One region of the Frigoribacterium sp. AC394 genome, then DNA from elsewhere that is predicted to be linked to it. Evidence: predicted binding sites of a transcription regulator. Region 1 holds the regulator's gene; each other region holds the start of a gene.
The links. The regulator HrcA, encoded in region 1, represses chaperone genes, less so after heat shock. The targets are predictions, from matches to a motif close to TTNGCACTCGNNNNNNNCGAGTGCNAA.

Region 1 (7,059 bases):
AGACCGACGACGGCTCGGTCTGGCTCTCGATCCGCTCGTTCTCGCGTCCGTCGTCGCTCCGCTGGAAGCTCGTCGAGCCGTTCATGAAGCGCACGCAGGCCCTGTACACGCGTCGCTACCTCCGGGCGCTGTCGATCAGCGAGCCCGGCCCCGAGCCCGAGACGGACCTCGACGCGGCGGCGATCACGGCTGCCGAGTCGCCCGAGACCGCCCCCGAAGACCCGACCCTCCGTCGGCTGGACGACTGAGGGTGCCGAGCACCCTCCCGCTCGGTGACCCCGCACCCGTCGACGGCGGTCTCCCGTCGTCGGTCGTCGCGGGGGCCGACCAGCGCAACTTCGGCGTCTACCTGCACGTCCCGTTCTGCCGTGTCCGCTGCGGCTACTGCGACTTCAACACGTACACCGGCGACGAGCTGCGCGGCGCCAAGCGCGACGACTACGCCGGGCAGGCCGTCGCCGAGGTCGCGCTCGGTGGTCGCGTCCTCGCCGAGGCCGGTCTGCCGGCGCGACCCGCGTCGACCGTCTTCTTCGGCGGCGGTACGCCGACGATGCTGCCGCAGTCCGACCTGGCCGAGATGCTGCACGCGGTCGTCGACACCTGGGGTCTCGTCGACGGCGCCGAGGTGACCACCGAGGCGAACCCCGACAGCGTCGACGCCGACTACCTCCGGGCGCTCAAGGCGTCCGGCTTCACGAGGGTCAGCTTCGGCATGCAGTCGGCCGTGCCGAGCGTGCTGGCGACCCTCGAGCGCACCCACGACCCCGAGCGCATCCCGCTCGTCGTCGAGTGGGCTCGCGAGGCGGGCCTCGACGTCAGCCTCGACCTGATCTACGGCACCCCCGGCGAGACGCTCGACGACTGGAAGCGCTCCCTCGACGTCGCGATCGCGCAGCAGCCCGATCACCTCTCGGCGTACGCGCTCATCGTCGAGGACGGCACGAAGCTGGCCCGCCAGATCCGCCGCGGCGAGGTCGCGACGCCGGACGACGACCTCGCGGCCGACATGTACGAGGTGGCCGACGACCGCCTGGCGGCCGACGGCTACGACTGGTACGAGGTGAGCAACTGGTCGCGCGGAGTCGACCACCGCTCCCGGCACAATCTCGCCTACTGGCAGGGCCACGACTGGTGGGGGGTCGGCCCGGGCGCGCACAGCCACGTCGGGGGAGTCCGCTGGTGGAACGTCAAGCACCCGGCGGCCTACCAGCAGCGCATGGCGGCCGAGCAGTCGCCGGGCGCAGGCCGCGAGACCCTCGACGACGAGACGCGTCGGGTCGAGCGGGTCCTCCTCGGTGTCCGGATCCGCGAGGGGCTGCCGGTGTCCGAACTCGACGACGACGGTCGTCAGGCCGTCGCCGGGCTCATCGCCGACGGCTGGGTCGAGGGTCGCCCCGCCCTCCAGGGGCGTGTCGTGCTGACCCGCGAGGGCCGCCTCATGGCCGACGCGGTCGTCCGCCGACTCCTGCCGTCGTAGAGCGGGCCCCGTGACCGTCGCGAGCTCGACGGACGACGAAGGGCGCGCCTCCTTCGGGAGGTGCGCCCTTCGTTCGGTTCCGTGCCTCAGTTCTTGATGAACTCGAAGGTCAGCGGGTACTTGTAGTACTGGCCGCGGTTGGCGGCGACGGCGGCGATGATCGAGAAGATCACGATGACGACGCCGGCGGCGAAGCCGGTGATGGCCCCGATGATGATGACGCTGAGCAGACCCGACGCGACCAGCACGATGGCCATGGTGATCTGGAAGTTCAGGGCGGCACGGGTGTGCTCGCGGATGAACGGGCCGCGGTCCTTCAGGACGAGGTAGCCCACCAGTGCGGGGACGATCCAGAACAGGATGCCGCCGAGGTGGATCAGCGTCGCCCAGAGCTTCTCGTCCTCCGGACGCATCGGCGGGACGGACGGCTGCCCCTGGTGACCGTAGGGCGGCTGGCCGTTCGGCTGCTGGCTGTAGGGCGGCTGGCCGTTCGGCTGCTGGCCGAAGGGCTGCTGGCCCGCGCGGGGGTCGTTCGGTTGCGAAGGAGGCATGTCGGTCATGGCCTCACCCTAGGGCAGACCACCCCGCGGGCCGTAGGGAGCTCCGGATGCCGAGTACGCCGGGTGTAGGTCGCGTGGCGCACGTGACGTAGGATTGGCAGTCTGGTACGGCGAGTGCCAGACAGTCGGAAGAGAGGTGCGTCGTGGTCTCGGAACGCGGACTCGAAGTCCTCCGTGTCATCGTGCACGACTACGTCGCCTCCCGTGAGCCCGTCGGCTCGAAGTCGATCGTCGAGCGGCACCAGTTCGGCGTGTCGGCCGCGACGATCCGCAACGACATGGCCCTCCTCGAAGAGGAGAAGCTGATCACGGCGCCTCACACGTCGTCGGGCCGGGTCCCGACCGACAAGGGCTACCGCCTCTTCGTCAACGAGCTGGCCGATCTGCGTCCGCTCACCTCGGCGCAGCGTCAGGCCATCGAGACGTTCCTCGGCGACTCGACCGATCTCGACGAGGTCCTCGGGCGCACGGTCCGACTCCTCTCGCAGCTGACCAACCAGGTCGCGCTCGTGCAGTACCCCTCGTTCTCGCGGGCACGCGTGCGGCACATCGAGCTGGTCAGCCTCGGCGAGACGCGGGTGATGACCGTCCTCATCACCGACAGCGGCCAGGTCGAGCAGCGCCTGATCGATCTGCCCACGCCCGTCGACGAGGTGTTCCTCTCCGAGCTGCGGGCGTCGGTCAACGCCGTCGTCGGGGGCGCCGCGCTCAGCGACGCCGCCCGATCGCTCAGCGACCTGCCGGAGCGCTTCCGGCCCGACCTCGCGGCCATCGTGCGTCGCGTCGTCGCGAGCCTCGTCGAACAGCTGGCCGCGGGCCGCCAGGACCGTCTCGTCATGTCGGGCGCGGCGAATCTCGTCCGTACCGGCGACGACTTCAGCGGCAACCTCTATCCTGTGCTCGAGGCCATCGAAGAACAGGTCGCGCTGCTCCGGCTCTTCGGCGAGATGCAACTCGACGCCGTCGACGTGGTGGCCAGCATCGGTCGCGAGAACGCCTCGTTCGGGCTCGCGCAGACCTCGGTCCTGGCGAGCGGCTACACCTCGTCGGGCAGCGAGATCGCCCGCATCGGCGTGCTCGGCCCCCTGCGGATGGACTACTCGTCGAACATGGCGGCCGTCCGCGCGGTGGCCCGCTACCTGTCGTCGACCCTCGCCGAGCGCTGAGACCCGACCCGCGCCTCCTCGGCCTCCCCTTCTTCCCCCACCTTCCAGCTACGACACCAAGAGGTAGACGAAACAAGTGGCAGATCATTACGACGTGCTCGGAGTCGACCGGTCGGCGACGCCCGAAGAGATCAAGAAGGCGTACCGCAGACTCGCCCGCGAGCTGCACCCCGACGTGAACCCGAGCGCCGACGCGTCCGAGCGCTTCAAAGACGTCACGCACGCCTACGACGTCCTGAGCGACCCGCAGCAGCGCGAGCGCTACGACCTCGGCCCGCAGGCCGGGTTCGGCGGCGGGGGCGGCGGCGGGGCCGCGGGCTTCGGCGACATCTTCGACGCGTTCTTCGGCGGCGGAGGCGGCGGTCAGCGGCAGGGTCCGCGATCGCGGCGCGAGCGCGGTCAAGACGCGCTGCTGCGCCTCGAGGTCGAGCTCGACGACATCGTCTTCGGAACGCAGCGCGACATCGAGGTCGACACGGCCGTGCTCTGCGAGACCTGCAACGGCTCGTGCTGCGCGCCCGGCACCTCGCCCCAGACCTGCGACATCTGCAACGGATCGGGTCAGATCCAGCGCACCGTCCGCTCGCTGCTCGGCAACGTCATGACGTCGAGCCCGTGCGGCACCTGCCGCGGCTACGGCACGGTCATCCCCAACCCGTGCGCCACCTGCCAGGGGCAGGGTCGCGTCCGTGCGCGCCGCACCATCCCGATCGACATCCCCGCGGGCGTCGACACGGGTCTCCGACTGCAGCTGCCCGGTCAGGGCGAGGTCGGCCAGGCCGGCGGGCCGAACGGCGACCTCTACCTCGAGGTCAAGGTCAAGCACCACGACACCTACAGCCGCGACGGCGACGACCTGCTGGCGACGCTCGAGGTGCAGATGGCCGACGCGATCCTCGGCACGTCGACGACGCTGACCGGCATCGACGGCGAGGTCGAGCTCGAGATCAAGCCCGGCACCCAGAGCGCCGACATCATCACCATCCGCGACCGCGGCATCACCAAGCTGCGCGGCACCGGCCGAGGCGACCTGAAGATCGGCGTCCAGGTGGTGACCCCGACCAAGCTCAGCCACAAAGAGCGCGAGCTCATCGAGAAGTTCGCGTCGGGTCGACGCGGTCAGGGGCCCGAGCTGTCGCAGTTCCAGCAGGGGCTGTTCGGCAAGCTGCGCGACCGGTTCCTGAACTTCTGATCGTGGCGCACTCGTACCTCGTCGAGTCGCTCGACGACGCGTCGGTCGGCGGCGACGTCGTCCTGACCGGCGCGGAGGCGCGGCATGCGGTGACCGTCAGCCGCCTGCGGGTGGGCGATCCGCTCCGGGTCGGCAACGGTCGAGGGCTCGTCGCCGAGGGGATCGTGCAGGAGGCGCGGGCCGACCGCGTCGTCATGCTCACGGAGTCCGTCGCGCACCACCCGCGCCCCGTGGTGACGCTCGGTCTCGTGCAGGCCCTCGCCAAGGGGGACCGCGACGAGCTCGCCGTCCAGGCGGCGACGGAGCTCGGGGTCGACGAGGTCGTGCCCTGGGCGGCTGCGCGCAGCGTCTCGCGCTGGGAGGGCCCCAAGGTCGAGAAGGGGCTGACCCGGTGGCGCGCCATCACCCGCGAGGCCACCAAGCAGGCCGTCCGCGCCTGGGGCCCCGAGGTCGGCGGCCTCGCCACGACGAAGGCGATCGCGGCCCGGGCCGGCGACGCGCGCGTGCTCGTGCTCGAGCCGAGCGCCGAGGTCGCGCTCTCCGCGGTCGACCTGACCGGCGCCTCCTCGGTGCTGGTGGTGGTCGGGCCCGAGGGCGGCATCTCGCCCGGCGAGCTCGAGACGCTCGCGGCCGCGGGGGCGACCCCGGTGCGGCTGGGAGACTCCGTGCTGCGCACGTCGACCGCCGGGCCGGCGGCGATAGCGGTGCTCAGCGTTCGGCTCGGGCGCTGGTAGGCCTGCGGCCGGCGGTTCATGTGCCTGCGGCGGCGCCGGTGGCCGTGCCTGCGGCTCCGGCCGTCCCCGCGACCGGCGAAGTGTCGGGGGCCGCCGGTACGATGGCGTCCATGTCCGATCAGCAGAACTCCGACGCCGAGCCGAGCGTCTTCAGCCGCATCGTCTCGCGTGAGATCCCCGCAGACATCGTCTTCGAGAACGACCGGCTCATCGCCTTCCGAGACATCCAGCCCCAGGCGCCGGTGCACCTCCTGGTCGTCCCCAAGACGTCGTCGTACCGAGACGTCGTCGAGCTCGCGGCGGGCGATCCCGCCCTCCTCGCCGAGCTCGTCTCGACCGCGTCCGCCCTCGCCGCCGACCCGGCGGTGTTCCGTGATGGCGAGGGTCGACGGTTCGACGGTTCGTCGTTCCGCCTGATCTTCAACACCGGCGAGTCCGCCGGCCAGACCGTTTTCCACGTCCACGCCCACGTCCTGGGCGGCCCCCTCCAGGAAGGCACCCTTGCCCACTAGCGACACTCGCCCCTCCGAGCCCCGCGGCGACGAGGCCGCCGACATCGTCCGCGTCGACATGCAGGTCGACGGCGTCGCCATGGTGCAGCTTCTCGGTCCGCAAGACCGCCTGCTCAAGACCGTCGAGAAGCAGTACCCCGAGGTGCGCGTGCTCGTCCGAGGCAACGAGGTCGTGCTCGAGGGCCCCGCAGACCAGGTCCGCCGTGCGCGCGGCCTGGTCGACGAGCTCGTGGCCATGGTGCGAGGCGGGCACGATCTCGCCCCCGCCGAGGTCGAGACCTCCGCACGGGTGCTCGACGCCGGTCAGAGCACGCCCTCCGCCATGTTCGGCGACCCCATCGTGTCGGGCAAGGGCAAGCCGATCCGCGCCAAGACCCCCGGTCAGCGCGAGTACGTGGACGCGATCGACGAGCACACGATCACGTTCGGCATCGGTCCGGCCGGCACCGGCAAGACCTACCTGGCGATGGCGAAGGCGGTGCAGGCGCTTCAGCGCCGCGAGGTGCAGCGCATCATCCTCACCCGGCCGGCGGTCGAGGCGGGCGAGCGGCTCGGGTTCCTCCCCGGCACGCTGACCGACAAGATCGACCCGTACCTCCGGCCGCTCTACGACGCCCTCAACGAGATGATGGACCCTGAGATCGTGCCCAAGCTGCTCGCAGCGGGCACCGTCGAGGTGGCGCCGCTGGCGTACATGCGCGGGCGCACCCTGAACGACGCCTTCGTCGTGCTCGACGAGGCCCAGAACACCACCCCCGAGCAGATGAAGATGTTCCTGACCCGACTCGGCTTCGGCTCGAAGATGGTCATCACGGGCGATGTGACCCAGATCGACCTGCCCACCGGGGCGAGCGGCCTCCAGCTCGTCACGCGGGTGCTCGACCGGATCGACGACATCCACTTCTCCAGGCTGACCAGCGACGACGTCGTGCGGCACACCCTCGTGGGTCGCATCGTCGACGCGTACACGACGTTCGACGCCGAGCGGCAGGCGCAGCAGTTCGCCCGCTCCGAGAACCGTCCGTCCGAGAGAGGAACCCGATGAGCATCGAGGTCAACAACGAGTCGGGTGTCGAGGTCGACGAGGCCGCCATCCAGCGTCTGGCGACGTTCGCGCTCGATCAGATGCACGTCCACCCCGAGGCCGAGCTCGCGATCGTCTTCGTCGACGAGGCCGCGATGGAGCAGCTGCACGTCCAGTGGATGGACGAACCCGGCCCCACCGACGTCCTCAGCTTCCCGATGGACGAACTGCGGCCCGGCACCGAAGAGGACCCGACCCCGGCCGGTCTGCTCGGCGACATCGTGGTCTGCCCGCAGGTCGCCGTCGCCCAGGCGGCGACCGCGGGTCACAGCCCCCTCGACGAGATGCAGCTGCTGACCTGCCACGGCATCCTCCACCTGCTCGGCTTCGATCA
Region 2 (7,059 bases), 1.9 Mb from region 1:
GATGCTCCCCGACATGAACGGCTTCGGCGTGACCAAGCGCCTCCGGTCGTCGGGGTACACGTCGCCGATCCTCTTCCTCACGGCGAAAGACGACACCGAAGACAAGATCACGGGTCTGACCGTCGGCGGCGACGACTACGTCACCAAGCCGTTCAGCCTCGACGAGATCGTCGCCCGCATCAAGGCGATCCTCCGCCGCACCATGAACGAGGACGAAGACGCGATCATCCGCGCCGGCGAGCTCACGATGGACCAGGACACCCACGAGGTCACCATCGGCGAGACGGCCATCGAGCTCAGCCCGACCGAGTTCAAGCTGCTGCGCTACCTCATGCTGAACCCCAACCGCGTGCTGTCGAAGGCGCAGATCCTCGACCACGTGTGGGAGTACGACTTCAACGGCGACGCCGGCATCGTCGAGAGCTACATCTCGTACCTGCGCCGCAAGCTCGACCAGTTCTCGGCCGAGCCGATCATCCAGACCAAGCGCGGCTTCGGCTACATGCTCAAGGCGTCGAAGAGCTAGTCGCCCGCACCGCCGCCACGAACGCCTGGGAGCCTCGGCTCCCAGGCGTTCTCGGTAGTCTGACGCCCTTATGCACGCACGCCTCTCGCAGTGGTGGAACGAGATCTCCATCCGCACGAAGATCACCGGCATCACGGTGACCCTCGTCACCCTCGGACTCCTCGTCGCCGGGCTCGGCACCATGACGGTGCTGAGCACCTATCTCTACGGGCAGGTCGACACGCAGCTGAAGACGTCGGCCGACAGCTTCACCGGCGCGTCGCGCAACGGCACGTCGTGCACCATCAACTTCGGTGACAAGTCGAGCTACCTGGCGATCCTCAACCCCGATGGCAGCATGATCTGCGACACCAGCGACCTGCTGGAGGACGGCGTCGGGCCCGTGCTCGGCGGGGTCACCGTGGCCGAGTCGGCCGGTGGCGAGGCGCAGAGCGTCGACAACCGCACCCACGATCAGGAGTGGCGGGTCTACGCCACGGTCAAGCCGCTCACGCTGACCTCGACGACCGGCTCCACCCAGACCATCGACGCCACCATCGTCACGGGCACGAACCTCGCCGCGACCAACGCGACGATCAACCGCTTCGGCGGGATCTTCCTCGGCTTCGGCGTCTCGGTCGTGGTGCTCGGCGCCGCCCTCACCCGACTGCTCGTCACGTCGACGTTCTCCCCGCTGCGTGACGTCGAGGCCACGGCCGCGCGCTTCGCCGACGGCGACTACAGCCAGCGTCTCGACTCGACCACGCCCAACACCGAGGTCGGGCGGCTCAATCGATCGCTCAACACGATGCTGAACCGCATCGACGACGCCTTCGACGACCGCGCGAAGACCATCGACCAGATGAGGCGCTTCGTCGGCGACGCGAGCCACGAGCTCCGCACCCCGCTCGTCAGTCTGCGCGGCTACGCCGAGCTGTACCGCATGGGCGCCCTCACCAAAGAGGAGGACGTCGCCCAGGCGATGGAGCGGATCGAGAAGGAGGCGATCCGCATGGGGGTCCTCGTGCAAGACCTGCTTCAGCTGGCTCGTCTCGACGAGTCGAAGCCGCTCGAGCTCGGCCCGGTCGACCTCGTGCAGCTCGCCCGCGACTCAGCCCTCGACACGATGGCCTCGAACCCCGACCGCGACATCGAGGTGCTCGTGCTCGACCCGGTCGTCCCGACGGCCACCCCGGCGGACGACGGCGAGGCGGCGGCCGAGCCCGCGATCGACGCGGCGCCCGGCGCCCCGGTCGAGAGCCGGCTGACCGGCCCGGTGACGCCCGTCGCGCCGGGGTCGGCGACCGCGGGCGGCGCGCCGGCGACGTTCGCCGGGGCCACCCTCGCGCGCCTCCGGAGCCTCCGTGCCCGCGGCGGCCGCAACGCGGACGGCAGCGCGGCGGTCGTGCCCGTCGAGCAGACCCCCCTCGACGAGGCGCACGCGATCGTGCTCGGCGAGGAGAACAAGATCCGCCAGGTGATCACCAACCTGATGGGCAACGCCATGCGCTTCACCGAGCACGACAGCCCGATCGAGATCGTGGTGCAGTCGGACCCGGGGCGTGGCGTCGCGACGTTCGCGATCGTCGACCACGGCGAGGGCATCCCGCCGCAGATCCGCGAGAAGATCTTCCAGCGGTTCTGGCGGGCGGACTCGTCGCGCACCCGCGACACCGGTGGCAGCGGCCTGGGGCTCGCGATCGTCTCGGGCATCGTCGCGGCGCACGGCGGCAGCGTCGACGTGCGCGACACCCCCGGCGGCGGCGCCACGTTCCAGGTGGCCCTGCCCCTGATGCCCGCCGACGCCGCTGTCACCACCGCCCCGCAGCCCGCCTAGCCGCCCGCCGCGCTCGCGGCACGCGGCGCCCGCCGTCGCACCCCACACCCCGAAACCCGCGCAACACCCGCATTTCTCGGGGTGCTGCGCGGGTTTCGGGGTGCTGCGCGGGCTTCGGGGGGTGCTGCGCGGCTTTCGGGGTGCCGCGCGAGTCTCGGGGTGCCGCGGCGCACACGCCGAAGGGCGGCCCTCCCGGAGGAGAGCCGCCCTTGTGCGTGGTGCGGTGGTGCGGTGCGGACTAGAAGTCCATGCCACCCGTGGGGTCGCCGGCCGGGGCCGGGTTCTTCTCGGGCTTCTCGGCGACGACGGCCTCGGTCGTGAGGAACAGACCGGCGATCGAGGCTGCGTTCTGCAGCGCCGAGCGCGTGACCTTGGCGGGGTCGATGATGCCGGCGGCGATCATGTCGACGTACTCGCCGGTCGCGGCGTTGAGGCCGTGACCGATGGGCAGGCCACGGACCTTGTCGGCAACGACGCCGGGCTCCATGCCCGCGTTGAAGGCGATCTGCTTCAGCGGAGCGTCGATGGCGACACGGACGATGTTCGCACCCGTCGCCTCGTCGCCCTCGAGCTGCAGCTCGGCCAGAGCGGTCTTGCCGGCCTGGATGAGGGCGACGCCACCACCGGCGACGATGCCCTCTTCGACGGCGGCCTTGGCGTTGCGCACGGCGTCTTCGATGCGGTGCTTGCGCTCTTTCAGCTCGACCTCGGTCGCAGCGCCGGCCTTGATGACGGCGACGCCGCCGGCCAGCTTCGCGAGACGCTCCTGGAGCTTCTCACGGTCGTAGTCGCTGTCGGTCGCCTCGATCTCGCTGCGGATCTGACGCACGCGACCGGCGATCTGCTCGGGGTCGCCGGCACCCTCGACGATGGTCGTCTCGTCTTTGGTGATGACGACCTTGCGGGCACGACCGAGGAGGTCGAGCGTCGCGTTCTCGAGCTTGAGGCCGACCTCTTCGGCGATGACCTGACCACCGGTGAGGATCGCGATGTCCTGCAGCTGGGCCTTGCGACGGTCGCCGAAGCCGGGGGCCTTGACGGCGACCGACTTGAAGATGCCGCGGATCTTGTTGACGACCAGGGTCGCCAGCGCTTCGCCGTCGACGTCCTCGGCGATGATGAGCAGCTGCTTGCCGCTCTGGATCACCTTGTCGACGATGGGGAGGAGATCCTTGATGTTCGAGATCTTCGAGTTGACGATGAGCACGTAGGCGTCTTCGAAGACGGCCTCCTGGCGCTCGGGGTCGGTGACGAAGTACTGCGACAGGTAGCCCTTGTCGAAGCGCATGCCCTCGGTGAGCTCGAGCTCGGTGCCGAAGGTGTTGGACTCCTCGACGGTGACGACGCCCTCCTTGCCGACCTTGTCGATCGCCTCGGCGATCAGCGCGCCGATGGTGGGGTCGGCGGCGGAGATCGAAGCCGTGGCCGCGATCTGCTCCTTGGTCTCGATGTCCTTCGCGTCGGCGAGCAGCTGAGCCGAGACGGCCGCAGCGGCCTTCTCGATGCCGCGCTTCAGCGAGATGGGGTCGGCGCCTGCGGCGACGTTGCGGAGGCCCTCACGGACGAGCGCCTGAGCGAGCACGGTGGCGGTGGTGGTTCCGTCGCCGGCGACGTCGTCGGTCTTCTTCGCGACCTCCTTGACGAGCTCCGCACCGATCTTCTCGAACGGGTCGTCGAGCTCGATCTCCTTCGCGATGGACACACCGTCGTTCGTGATGGTGGGGGCGCCCCACTTCTTCTCGAGCACGACGTTGCGACCACGCGGGCCGAGCGTGACCTTAACCGCGTCGGCCAGGATGTTCAGGCCACGCTCGAGGCCACGACGGGCCTCTTCGTCAAAAGCAATGATCTTAGCCATGTGTGTTTTTCGTCCCTCCCGGACGTCATGAAGCAGAAGCTTTGGCACTCACGTGTCGCGAGTGCCAGTGACGATTCTGGCACTCGCCCGGTGAGAGTGCAAGTGACGTCGCGGGCGACCCGAGGAGGTGCGGTGCGCGGTGATCGCGACCCGCGCCTCCTCGGCCCGGTCGTCCTCAGGGCGTGAAGTCGGCGCCGAGCACGACCGTCACCGACGCGTTCGGGAACGCCGAGCTGACGGCCGTCGCCGTGACGCCGAGGGTCTGGGCGAGCCCGAGGGCGACCCCCTCGTCGGCGGCGTCGGCGTAGTAGACGGTCGAGGTCGTGGCCGAGGTGTCGCCCGCGTTGCCCTGGGTGGCGACGGTGTACCCGGCGGCCTCGAGGTCGGCGGAGGCGGCGGTCGCGAGACCCGCGGTCGACGTCCCGTTCAGCACCGCGATCGTGACGGAGGGGTCCACGTCGGCGGGGCCGGTCACGGGAGTCCCGGTCGGCGTCGCGGAGGCGGTGTCGTCGGGCGCCTCCGCCTCGGGCGTCCCGGTGGCGGTCGTCGTGGGGGCGTCGAACTGGATGCTGTCGTTCAGCACGCCCAGGGCGACGACACCGCCGCCCACCAGCACGCCCGTCGCGAGAGCGGCCCAGGCGAAGACGACCAGCCCACGACCCCGCTTCGGGGTGGACCGGTGCGCGCCGACCCTCTGCAGATCGGCGGGCAGGTCGTCGAAACGGTCGCGGGGGAACTTCGGCATGTGCTGTCGGTCTTCTCTGGGTCGGCGGGCGTCGGTTCGGCGGGCGTCGGGCGCTCTGTCGGCGGGTCGGCGTGCTGCGGGTCAGCGGGTCGGCGGCCCGAACGATCGGGTCGTGCGGGCGAACGAGCGGGCGTCGCGGAGTCGGAGCAGACGCCCCACGAGCATCGGCGCGTAGGCCAGTGCAGCCGGTCGGTCTATGAGCGAGTTGAGCAGCTGCTGGTACCGGGCCGTCGAGAGACCGAGATCGCGTCGGATCACGGCCTCCTTGTGGCGCGCGGACCCCGTGGTGGACTGCTCGAGGTCGAGGATCGCGCGGTCGCGCTCGGAGAGCCCGATGACAGTCCCGTCGTCGCCAGTCGCACCGCTGTCGCCCATCACCCGCCCTCTCGATCGTCGTCATCCTACGGGCGGCCGCCTCCGGGTCGCCTCAGGCGCAGCCCTCCGCGTCAGGTCAGGTGTGGAGCAGTCGCACTCGCGTGCCGTGGGCGTCGCCGACGGCGAGGGCCCGGCCGTCGAGGGCGAGCGCGGCGAACCCGTCGCCCGGAGCGACGCCCTCGGGCACCTCCGCCACCACGTCGTGCAGCAGGTCGCGCCGTTCGTACGACACCCAGGTGGCGCCGAGGGCGCGCACGGCGTCGACGAAGGCCTGGCGCCGGCGACCGGGCAGATAGACGAGCGTGCCGGTCGAGACCACGACGAGCCGCGCCTCCGACGGAGCGGTCGAGGCCAGGGCGGGGAGCCCGTCGACGGCGTCGCCGCGGACGAGCCGAGGAGGCGCGCTCCGGGTGATCGCGACGGCCCGCCGCAGCAGGTCCACCCGCTCCGACGGCCCGGGCGGCAGCGACGTCTCGAGCCACGAGACCGCTGCGGGGTCGGTGACGTCGACGGGGTCCAGGTCGAGACCGGCCCGCCAGACGATCTCGGGCAGCACGACCCGGCGGGGCCACCCGTCGTGCGGCAGGGCGGCGTCTCCGAGGTCGACGTCGAGTTCGACGACGACCTCGCTGTCGGCCGCACCCCAGCGCGCCTGCTCGTCGCGGCCCGCGCCGCGGACGTCGGCCCGGAACGCGTACCGGTCGGGGAACAGGCAGAGCCCCGCCGAGGCGCCGACCTCGAGCAGGGCCACCGGGCCCTCGAGCCTGGCCAGCGCGAGCGAGACCGGCCCGAGGCGACGGACGTCGTTGACCTGGGTCGTCCGACGGGCGAGCTCGGCGAGGAGGGCGTCGGGGTGGGCGAGCATCCACTCCCGGAGGCGGGGCCACGGTGCGAGGGGAGCGCCCAGCCAGCGCGACACGGCGAGCACGAGGGCGGGCTGGCGCCGCGCCTCCGGAGCCCTCTCGATCAGCGCGAGCACGTCGGGGTCGCCGGCGATCCCGAGCGACCACTCGGCGTACAGAGGGGACTGCTCGCGGGCGGACGCGTCGGCGTGGCTGCGGAACCGGTCGGCGAGGAGCATGCCGCGATTCTAGGGAGGCGGGGTGCCGCCGGCCCGGCGACGGCGCCGCCCTGGAATGACTGTCGGGGGGACCGTGTTGAATGGGGAGTCCCGAGAACTGAGGAGTCACCCGTGTCGTACAAGGTCGAGAAGTCCGAAGAGCAGTGGCGAGCAGAACTCGGCCCCGAGCAGTACGCCGTGCTGCGCGAGGCCGCGACCGAGCGCCCATGGACGGGCGAGCTGCTCGACGAGAGCCGCGCCGGCGTCTACGCCTGCGCCGCCTGCAACGCCGAGCTGTTCAAGAGCGGCACCAAGTTCGACAGCAACTGCGGCTGGCCGAGCTTCTACGAGTCCGTGAACCCCGAGGCCGTGCAGCTGATCGACGACGACAGCCTCGGCATGACCCGCACCGAGGTGCGGTGCGCGAACTGCGGTTCGCACCTGGGCCACGTCTTCCCCGACGGCTTCGGCACGCCGACCGGCGACCGCTACTGCATGAACTCCGTCTCGCTCAGCTTCCGCGAGGGCGACGACGCCTCCTCCACCGCCGAGTGACCCGGTGAGCACCGTCGCGGCTGCGGCCGCCCGCCGTCGATCGCGGTCGAAGGTCACCGACGACGCCCCCGATCACGAGCAGCTCGTCGCAGCCGTCGAGGCGGCGGCGACCGTCGCCGACCAC
Region 3 (7,059 bases), 1.7 Mb from region 1:
GCTGCGTCGCTGCGGCGCTCGAGACGGTGAGGTCGTTGCTGTCGCCGGAGTCGGTGCGGGGTTCGACCGTGACGTCCTGGTCGAGCACGCCACCGGCGGCGTTGATGTCCTCGACGGCGAGACCGATGCCGGCCTCGGCGGGCGGAGCGAGGTAGGCGAGGGTTCCCGTGTTCGGCAGGATCGTGCCGATGCGGAGCGCGTCCTGTCCGGGGCTGCTGGGAGCCTCGCACGATGCTGCGGGGTCGGCCTTTTGCGAAGCCGAAGGCGACGACGACGCGCCGTCCTCCGGAGTCGACGACGTCGACGAACAGGCGGCCAGCAAGACGGAGGCGGCCCCTGCGAGCGCCAGAGCCTTCAGGCCTTTGGTGGATCGGATCATCCGTAGTCCCTTTCGTGAAGCGCGGAGAGCCGGACCGACACTAGGCAGACGGTCCTCGCGATTGAGTAGAAACTAGGGCTGGATTGTTTCTGGCGTGTGTTCTGGTCGTCACTGGACCGTTTCGTTAGCAATTCGTGACTTGCGCTCAATACCGCGATTCCGCCGCGACGATCGCACCGCGTCGACGGAGAGCACGATGAGCGCGACCCAGACGATCGCGAAGCCGATCCAGCGGGTGACCGGCATCTCTTCGTGCAGCAGCACCACGCCGACGATCAGCTGGAGCACCGGTGCGAGGTACTGCGTGAGACCGATCGTGGCCAGAGGGAGACGACGCGCGGCGGCGGCGAAGAGGAGCAGGGGCACCGCGGTGACGATGCCCGAGCTGATCACGGTCAGGGTGTGGACGACCGACACGGAGCCGAAGTCGACCCCGCCGCCGACCCCCGTGACGGCCATGACGACGAGAGCCGCCCCGGCCACCGGGGTCATCAGCATCGTCTCGAGCGTGAGACCGCCGATGGCGTCGACCCGCCCGCCGACCTGCTTCTTGACGAGACCGTAGAGACCGAACGAGGACGCGAGCACGAGCGACACCCACGGCACGTCGCCGGTGCCGATCGCGATGACCAGCACGGCGACGCCGCTGAGGCCGACGGCCGCCCACTGCGCGGGTCGCAACCGCTCGCGCAGGACGACGACGGCCAACAGCACGGTCACGATCGGGTTGATGAAGTACCCCAGGGCGGCCTCGACGACGTGCCCGGCGAGGGCGGCGGTGATGAAGACCGTCCAGTTGACGACGATGAAGACGCCGGCGAGCCCCATGGTCGCGACGAGACGGGGCTGCCGCAGCAGGCGGACGAACGCGGGGAAGCCCCTGGTCGCGGCGAGCAGCGCGAGGCAGAACACGAGCGAGAAGACGATGCGCCAGGCGACGATCTCGAACGGCCCCGACGGCGACATCAGCAGGAAGAACACGGGCAGGACGCCCCAGAGGCCGTACGCGCCGATCGCGAACGCGAGCCCGGATCGGGCGCCCCCGCCGGCGGTACCGGGCGAGCCGCCGCCCTGCGTCTCGGAGACGAGCGGGGCGGCGGAAGCCGAGGAGGCGCGGGGGCGGCTGGTGGTCACGTCACGACTGTAGGCCGGGCGACCGACACCGCGACACGTCCACCTCCGACAGGGTGGCGCTTCCGACCGCCGTTCTCAGGAGGCGCGGCCGGTGGAGGAGGCGACCCGCGCCTCCTGCGGCCTCTCAACGACGAGAACCCCCGCCGAAGCGGGGGTTCTCGAGGAGCTGCGTCGACCGACTAGCGGACGACGACGGCGAGGACGTCGCGGGCCGAGAGGACGAGGAAGTCCTCTCCGCCGTACTTGACCTCGGTTCCGCCGTACTTGCTGTAGATGACCTTGTCGCCGACGGCGACGTCGAGCGGCACACGGTTGCCGTTGTCGTCGATGCGACCCGGACCGACGGCGACGACGTCGCCCTCTTGGGGCTTCTCTTTCGCGGTGTCGGGGATCACAAGGCCGGAAGCCGTGGTCTGCTCGGCTTCGACCTGCTGGATGACGATGCGATCTTCGAGCGGCTTGATGGAGACCGACACGGTTGCCTCTACTTTCTCGGAACTTCGAAAAACGTGGGTTGGCACTTGCCACGTGCGAGTGCCAGAAACAACTGTAGGGCGTCACTGGCACTCGGTCAATCCGAGTGCCAGTGATGCGCGTCGGTCTCGTCGACCCCGGGCCCCGCACCTCGCCGGATGCGTGAGACTGGACGACATGGATGCGTCGGAGCTGCTCGAAGTCCTCTCTCCCGAGGGGCTGCGGCTGCTCGACTCCCTCCCCCGTGGCGCGCCTCCGACGACGTCGTGTCGTCGGTCGCCGCGCTGCGGAAGCAGGGCCACCCCGCCGAGCGCGTGTCGGCCGTGCTGACCCAGGCGCGCCTCCGCAGCAAGGCGGAGGGGAAGTTCGGCGAGTTCGCCAGTCGCATGCTCTTCACCGAGGCCGGGCTCGAGCAGGCCACGCGCCTCGGCGTCGCCGCCCGCCATGCCGACCGCTACCGCTCGGCCGGACTCACCAGCGTCGCCGACCTCGGCTGCGGCATCGGCGGCGACGCCCTGGCGTTCGCGGCCCTCGACCTCGACGTGCTGGCCGTCGACCGCGACGAGGTGACCGCCGCCGTGGCCTCGTACAACCTGTCTCCGTGGTCGTCGTCGCGAGTCCGTCAGGGCGACGCCGAGACGACCGACCTGACCGATGTGCAGGGCGTGTTCCTCGACCCCGCGCGACGCACCGGCGGGCACAGCGCCACGAAGCGGATCGCCGATCCGGCCGACTGGTCGCCGTCGCTCGACGTCGCGTTCGCCTTCGCCGACCGCCTGCCGACGGGCGTGAAGCTCGGCCCGGGGATCGACCGCGACCTCCTGCCCCACGACGCCGAGTGCCAGTGGATCTCGGTCGATCGCGACGTGGTCGAGGCCGGGGTCTGGTTCGGACCGCTCGCCCGGGCCGGGGTGGGCCGGTCCGCCCTGGTGATCAGCGCCTCCGGGGCGGCGGAGCTGACGGCGCCCGCCGACTCGGACGACGTCGAGGTGGGCGACCTCGGCGAATGGCTGTACGAACCCGACGGCGCCGTGATCCGCGCACGTCTGATCGGCGACCTGGCCCGCTCGATCGACGCCCGCATGATCAGCCGCGACATCGCCTGGCTGACGACCGACGAGCGGATCGAGACCCCGTTCGCCCAGGGCTTCCGGGTGCTCGAGACGTTCCCCCTCGACGAGCGGACCCTCAAGCGCGAGCTGCGGACGCGGGGCATCGGCCGCCTCGAGATCAAGAAGCGCGGGGTCGACGTCGACCCCGCGACGTTCCGCAAGCGCCTCTCGCTGCAGGGCTCGGGGTCGGCCACGCTCGTGCTGACCAGGGTCGCCGGGCGGCACACGGCGCTGCTCTGCGAACGCGCCTGAGCCCTCGGCACGACGACGGAGGCCGCCGCACCCTCGGGTGCGGCGGCCTCCGTCGTCGTGGGGAGCCGGGTCGGCGGCTCAGGTGCCGCTGTAGTACCCGTCGCCGGTCGACGGCATCCCGGAGACCACGGTGAAGAACAGCACCCAGGCGCCGATGATCAGGAGCGACAGCCCGATGCCGACGTAGCCGGTGATGAGACCCGTCAGCCAGAAGCCACGCGCATGGCGTTCGCGCTTCTGCCCCACGTGACCGAGCACCACGCCGGCGATCGAGAAGAGGATTCCCGACCCGAAGAGCACCAGCGACATCAGCACGCCGAGGATCGACCCCGACATCGACAGGATGCTCAGCAGACTCGAGGGTCTGGGCGCGCCACCCTGCTGGTACGTGGCGTACTGCGAGCCGTAGGGCTGCGGGGCTCCGTACTGCGGGCCCCCGTTCTGCGGGGCCCCGTACTGCGGGGCTCCGTAGGGCTGCGGGCGTCCGTACTGCTGCTGGCCCTGCTGGCCCTGCTGGCCCTGCTGCGCACCGTAGGGCTGCTGCGGAGCGGCGCCGTACGGCGCTCCCCCGCCCGGCTGCTCGCCGAACGGCGACTGACCGGGCCGGGTCGGCGCCCCGTACTGCTGACCACCCGACGACGGCTGGGGTCCGTCGGATGCCTGCTGACCGGGCGCGGGTCGTCCGTACTGCCCCGGCTGCCCGTACTGGCCGTACTGCCCCTGCGGACCCGCGCCGTAGGGCGCCGACCCGGGAGGCCCCTGCGGCGCAGGAGCGGACCCGACCGGAGAGGCCTGCTGCCCCGGCGCGACGAACGGGTCGCCGACCGGTCGTGACCCGGCAGGAGGCGCGGGCTGGGTCGGAGGCGCGGGCTGCGTCGGAGCCCCGGGGTACGCGGTCGGGGGCAGCGACGGCGACGCCGCCCCGCCCTCGGCGGTCGCGCCCGCGGGATCCGCGCCCGACGGATCGGCACCCGACCGATCAGCGCCCGACGAGCCCGACGACTCGGACCCCGACGACTCGGGCGAGGGAGTGGAGGCCGGAGGGACCGGGCCGGGAGGTGTCGTGTCGTCGGTGGCCATGAGGACCCTTTCGAGTGCGGTGCGGCGGTCGTGACGGACGGACGAGCGCCCGATGCACGAGGGGGCCCGCGCCGGTGAGCGCGGACCCCGTCATGGTATCGACGTCGTCGATGAGTGGACTCGGAGTGATCAGAACCCGGACTCGTAGCTCTGGTCGTACGCGAACCCGCCGGCGGCGATCGCGACGATGAAGAACACGACGACGGCGATCGCGCCGAGCAGGCCGAGGTAGCCGAGCACGAGGCCGATGATCGCCATGACCTTGCCCTGCTCGCCGGTCCGCTTGATCTGGCGCAGCGAGATGTGGCCCGTGACGATCGCGACGATGCTGAAGACGAACGAGCTCAGGATGCTCGCGACGAGCGACACGATGGCCAGCACGTTGGTCTTCGGCGACTGGCCGCCGTAGCCGCCCTGCCCGTAGCCGCCCTGCCCCTGGGCCTGCCCCTGATAGGGGTTCTGCTGATACGGCTGCTGCTGCGGCTGGCCGCCGGGCTGCCCCTGCGTGCTCTGCGAACCCTGCGGGTACTGCGGGTACTGAGGCGCCGGGGGGTTCTGCGGGCCCTGGCGGGCCGGGTCGTGGTCGGTCATGCCGAGGTCTCCTTCTGTCTGAGTGGCCCCGAGCCTACGCGGACCCGCCCGCGCTTCGCCCTGAGGGCCCCACGCCCACGCCCCGTCGGCTCAGACCGCCTGCACCGTCGTCACCGGCAGCGTCGAGTCGGCGCCGAAGTCGAGCGGCGACGGCGCGTGCCCGCGGGCGACGAGCTGCGCACCCAGGGCCGCGATCATCGCCCCGTTGTCGGTGCAGAGCGACAGCGGCGGCACGCGCAGCTCGACGCCCGCCGCCTCGCAGCGCTCGAGTGCGAGCTGCCGCACGCGGGCGTTGGCGACCACTCCTCCGCCGAGCAGGAGGCGCGGCACGCCCAGGTCGGCGCAGGCGGCCAGCGCCTTGGTGAGCAGCACGTCGGCGACGGCCTCGCGGAACGATGCGGCGACGTCGGCGACCGGCACCGCGCCTCCTTCGTCACGTCGGCGTTCGACCCAGCGGGCCACGGCGGTCTTCAGCCCCGAGAACGAGAAGTCGTACCGATGCTTGACGAGGTCTTTCGGCAGAGTCAGCCCGCGGGGGAACCGGATCGCGGCCGGGTCCCCGTCGGCGGCGACGCGATCGATCTGCGGGCCGCCGGGGTAGGGCAGGCCGAGGAGGCGCGCGACCTTGTCGAAGGCCTCTCCCGCGGCGTCGTCGATGGTCTCGCCGAGCAGCTCGACGTCGTCGACGAGATCGCGCACGTGCAGCAGCGACGTGTGCCCACCCGAGACCAGCAGCGCGATGGTCGGCAGCTCGAGCTCGCTGCCGTCGGCCCGCAGCACGTCGGCGCCGACGTGCCCGACGAGGTGGTTCACCGCGTAGAGCGGCTTGCCGGTGGCGAGCGCGAGGGCCTTGGCCGCACCCACGCCGACCATCAGCGCGCCGGCGAGACCCGGGCCGCTCGTCACCGCGATCGCGTCGAGCTCGTCGAGCGTGACGCCCGCCTCGGCGAGCGCGGCTTCGAGGGCCGGCTGCATCGCGTCGAGGTGCGCCCGCGCGGCCACCTCGGGCACGACGCCGCCGTAGCGCGCGTGCTCGTCCATCGACGACGAGATGACGTTCGCGAGCAGGGTCGTGCCGCGGACGATGCCGACGCCGGTCTCGTCGCAGCTCGTCTCGATGCCGAGCACGAGCGGGCCCGTCGACGAACCGGGCCCGTCCGACGAGTCGGCGGAGCGGGGAGCCGAGGAGGCGCGGGTCGGGTTCACGAGGAGGGTCCTGTCTGTGCGGGCGCGTCGTCGGAGGAGGTCGTCAGGCTGAGGCGCATCACGACCGCATCGACCCCGTCGGGCATGTAGTAGCGCGGGCGCACCGCGATCGACTCGAACCCGAGCGAGGCGTAGAGGCGCTGGGCGCCGGGGTTGTCGGCACGGACCTCGAGGAACACCTCTCGGACCCGGCGCCGCCGCGCCTCGTCGATCATCGCGGTCATCAGGGTGCGCCCCAGCCCATGACGCCGGGCCCCGGGCACGACCGCGATCGTCTGGACGTCGGCGTCGGGTGCGCCCGGCAGCACCAGGAGCCCCGCGTAACCGACGATGCCGGTTTCGGTGTCGGCGTCCGCGCCGGCCTCCGAACCGGCTTCGGCCACCAGGTACCACCCGTCGGGCGAGGCCAGCTCGTGGGCCATGCCCTCGCGCGACCAGGCGTCGGTGACGAAGACCGACGTCTCGAGGGCCATGATCCCGTCGAGGTCGTCGATCGTGGCGCGACGTATGTGGAACGTCATCGACCGACCGGCTTCGGGCCCGCCGAGACGGTGACGTCGGGCTCGCGGAGGTAGAGCGGAGCCGGGTCGGCGAACCCGCGGCCGTGCTCGAACATCCGCTCGGCGAGCATCCCGAGGGCCGCCGCCGACACGACGGTGTCGTCGGGATCGGTCCGAGGCGACGTCGAGGAGGCGCCCAGCGCGTCGTCGAGGTCGGCCGGCCTCACGAGCGACGGGCCCTCGACCCGCACCGGCAGCCCTTCGTCGTCGAGCCCGCGGTAGGCCGTCCACGCGACCTCGCGGCGGCGGGCGTCGGTCACGACCACGAGGG

Region 2: groL (chaperonin GroEL) is a predicted target of HrcA. The motif match lies at 4,242-4,268, and genes of this name have one in related genera.
Region 3: groES (co-chaperone GroES) is a predicted target of HrcA. The motif match lies at 2,074-2,100, and genes of this name have one in related genera.

The regions. Positions count from the first base shown of each region.
Region 1 is NZ_OZ409834.1:524,060-531,118, reverse strand. It holds gene ACZZY9_RS02425 (DUF1990 family protein) at 1-248, shown strand, start outside; gene hemW (radical SAM family heme chaperone HemW) at 251-1,477, shown strand; gene ACZZY9_RS02415 (DUF4870 domain-containing protein) at 1,564-2,037, opposite strand; gene hrcA (heat-inducible transcriptional repressor HrcA) at 2,181-3,203, shown strand; gene dnaJ (molecular chaperone DnaJ) at 3,280-4,395, shown strand; gene ACZZY9_RS02400 (16S rRNA (uracil(1498)-N(3))-methyltransferase) at 4,398-5,129, shown strand; gene ACZZY9_RS02395 (histidine triad nucleotide-binding protein) at 5,240-5,641, shown strand; gene ACZZY9_RS02390 (PhoH family protein) at 5,631-6,686, shown strand; gene ybeY (rRNA maturation RNase YbeY) at 6,683-7,059, shown strand, end outside.
Region 2 is NZ_OZ409834.1:2,410,188-2,417,246, reverse strand. It holds gene ACZZY9_RS11215 (response regulator transcription factor) at 1-526, shown strand, start outside; gene ACZZY9_RS11210 (sensor histidine kinase) at 597-2,342, shown strand; gene groL (chaperonin GroEL) at 2,581-4,200, opposite strand; gene ACZZY9_RS11200 (LytR C-terminal domain-containing protein) at 4,376-4,945, opposite strand; gene ACZZY9_RS11195 (DUF3263 domain-containing protein) at 5,027-5,320, opposite strand; gene ACZZY9_RS11190 (DUF2332 family protein) at 5,397-6,401, opposite strand; gene msrB (peptide-methionine (R)-S-oxide reductase MsrB) at 6,513-6,935, shown strand; gene ACZZY9_RS11180 (nitroreductase family protein) at 6,940-7,059, shown strand, end outside.
Region 3 is NZ_OZ409834.1:2,238,327-2,245,385, reverse strand. It holds gene ACZZY9_RS10490 (ABC transporter substrate-binding protein) at 1-379, opposite strand, end outside; gene rarD (EamA family transporter RarD) at 488-1,513, opposite strand; gene groES (co-chaperone GroES) at 1,693-1,989, opposite strand; partial or broken gene ACZZY9_RS10475 (class I SAM-dependent methyltransferase) at 2,165-3,351, shown strand; gene ACZZY9_RS10470 (DUF4190 domain-containing protein) at 3,430-4,431, opposite strand; gene ACZZY9_RS10465 (DUF4190 domain-containing protein) at 4,561-5,022, opposite strand; gene tsaD (tRNA (adenosine(37)-N6)-threonylcarbamoyltransferase complex transferase subunit TsaD) at 5,113-6,150, opposite strand; gene rimI (ribosomal protein S18-alanine N-acetyltransferase) at 6,225-6,749, opposite strand; gene tsaB (tRNA (adenosine(37)-N6)-threonylcarbamoyltransferase complex dimerization subunit type 1 TsaB) at 6,746-7,059, opposite strand, start outside.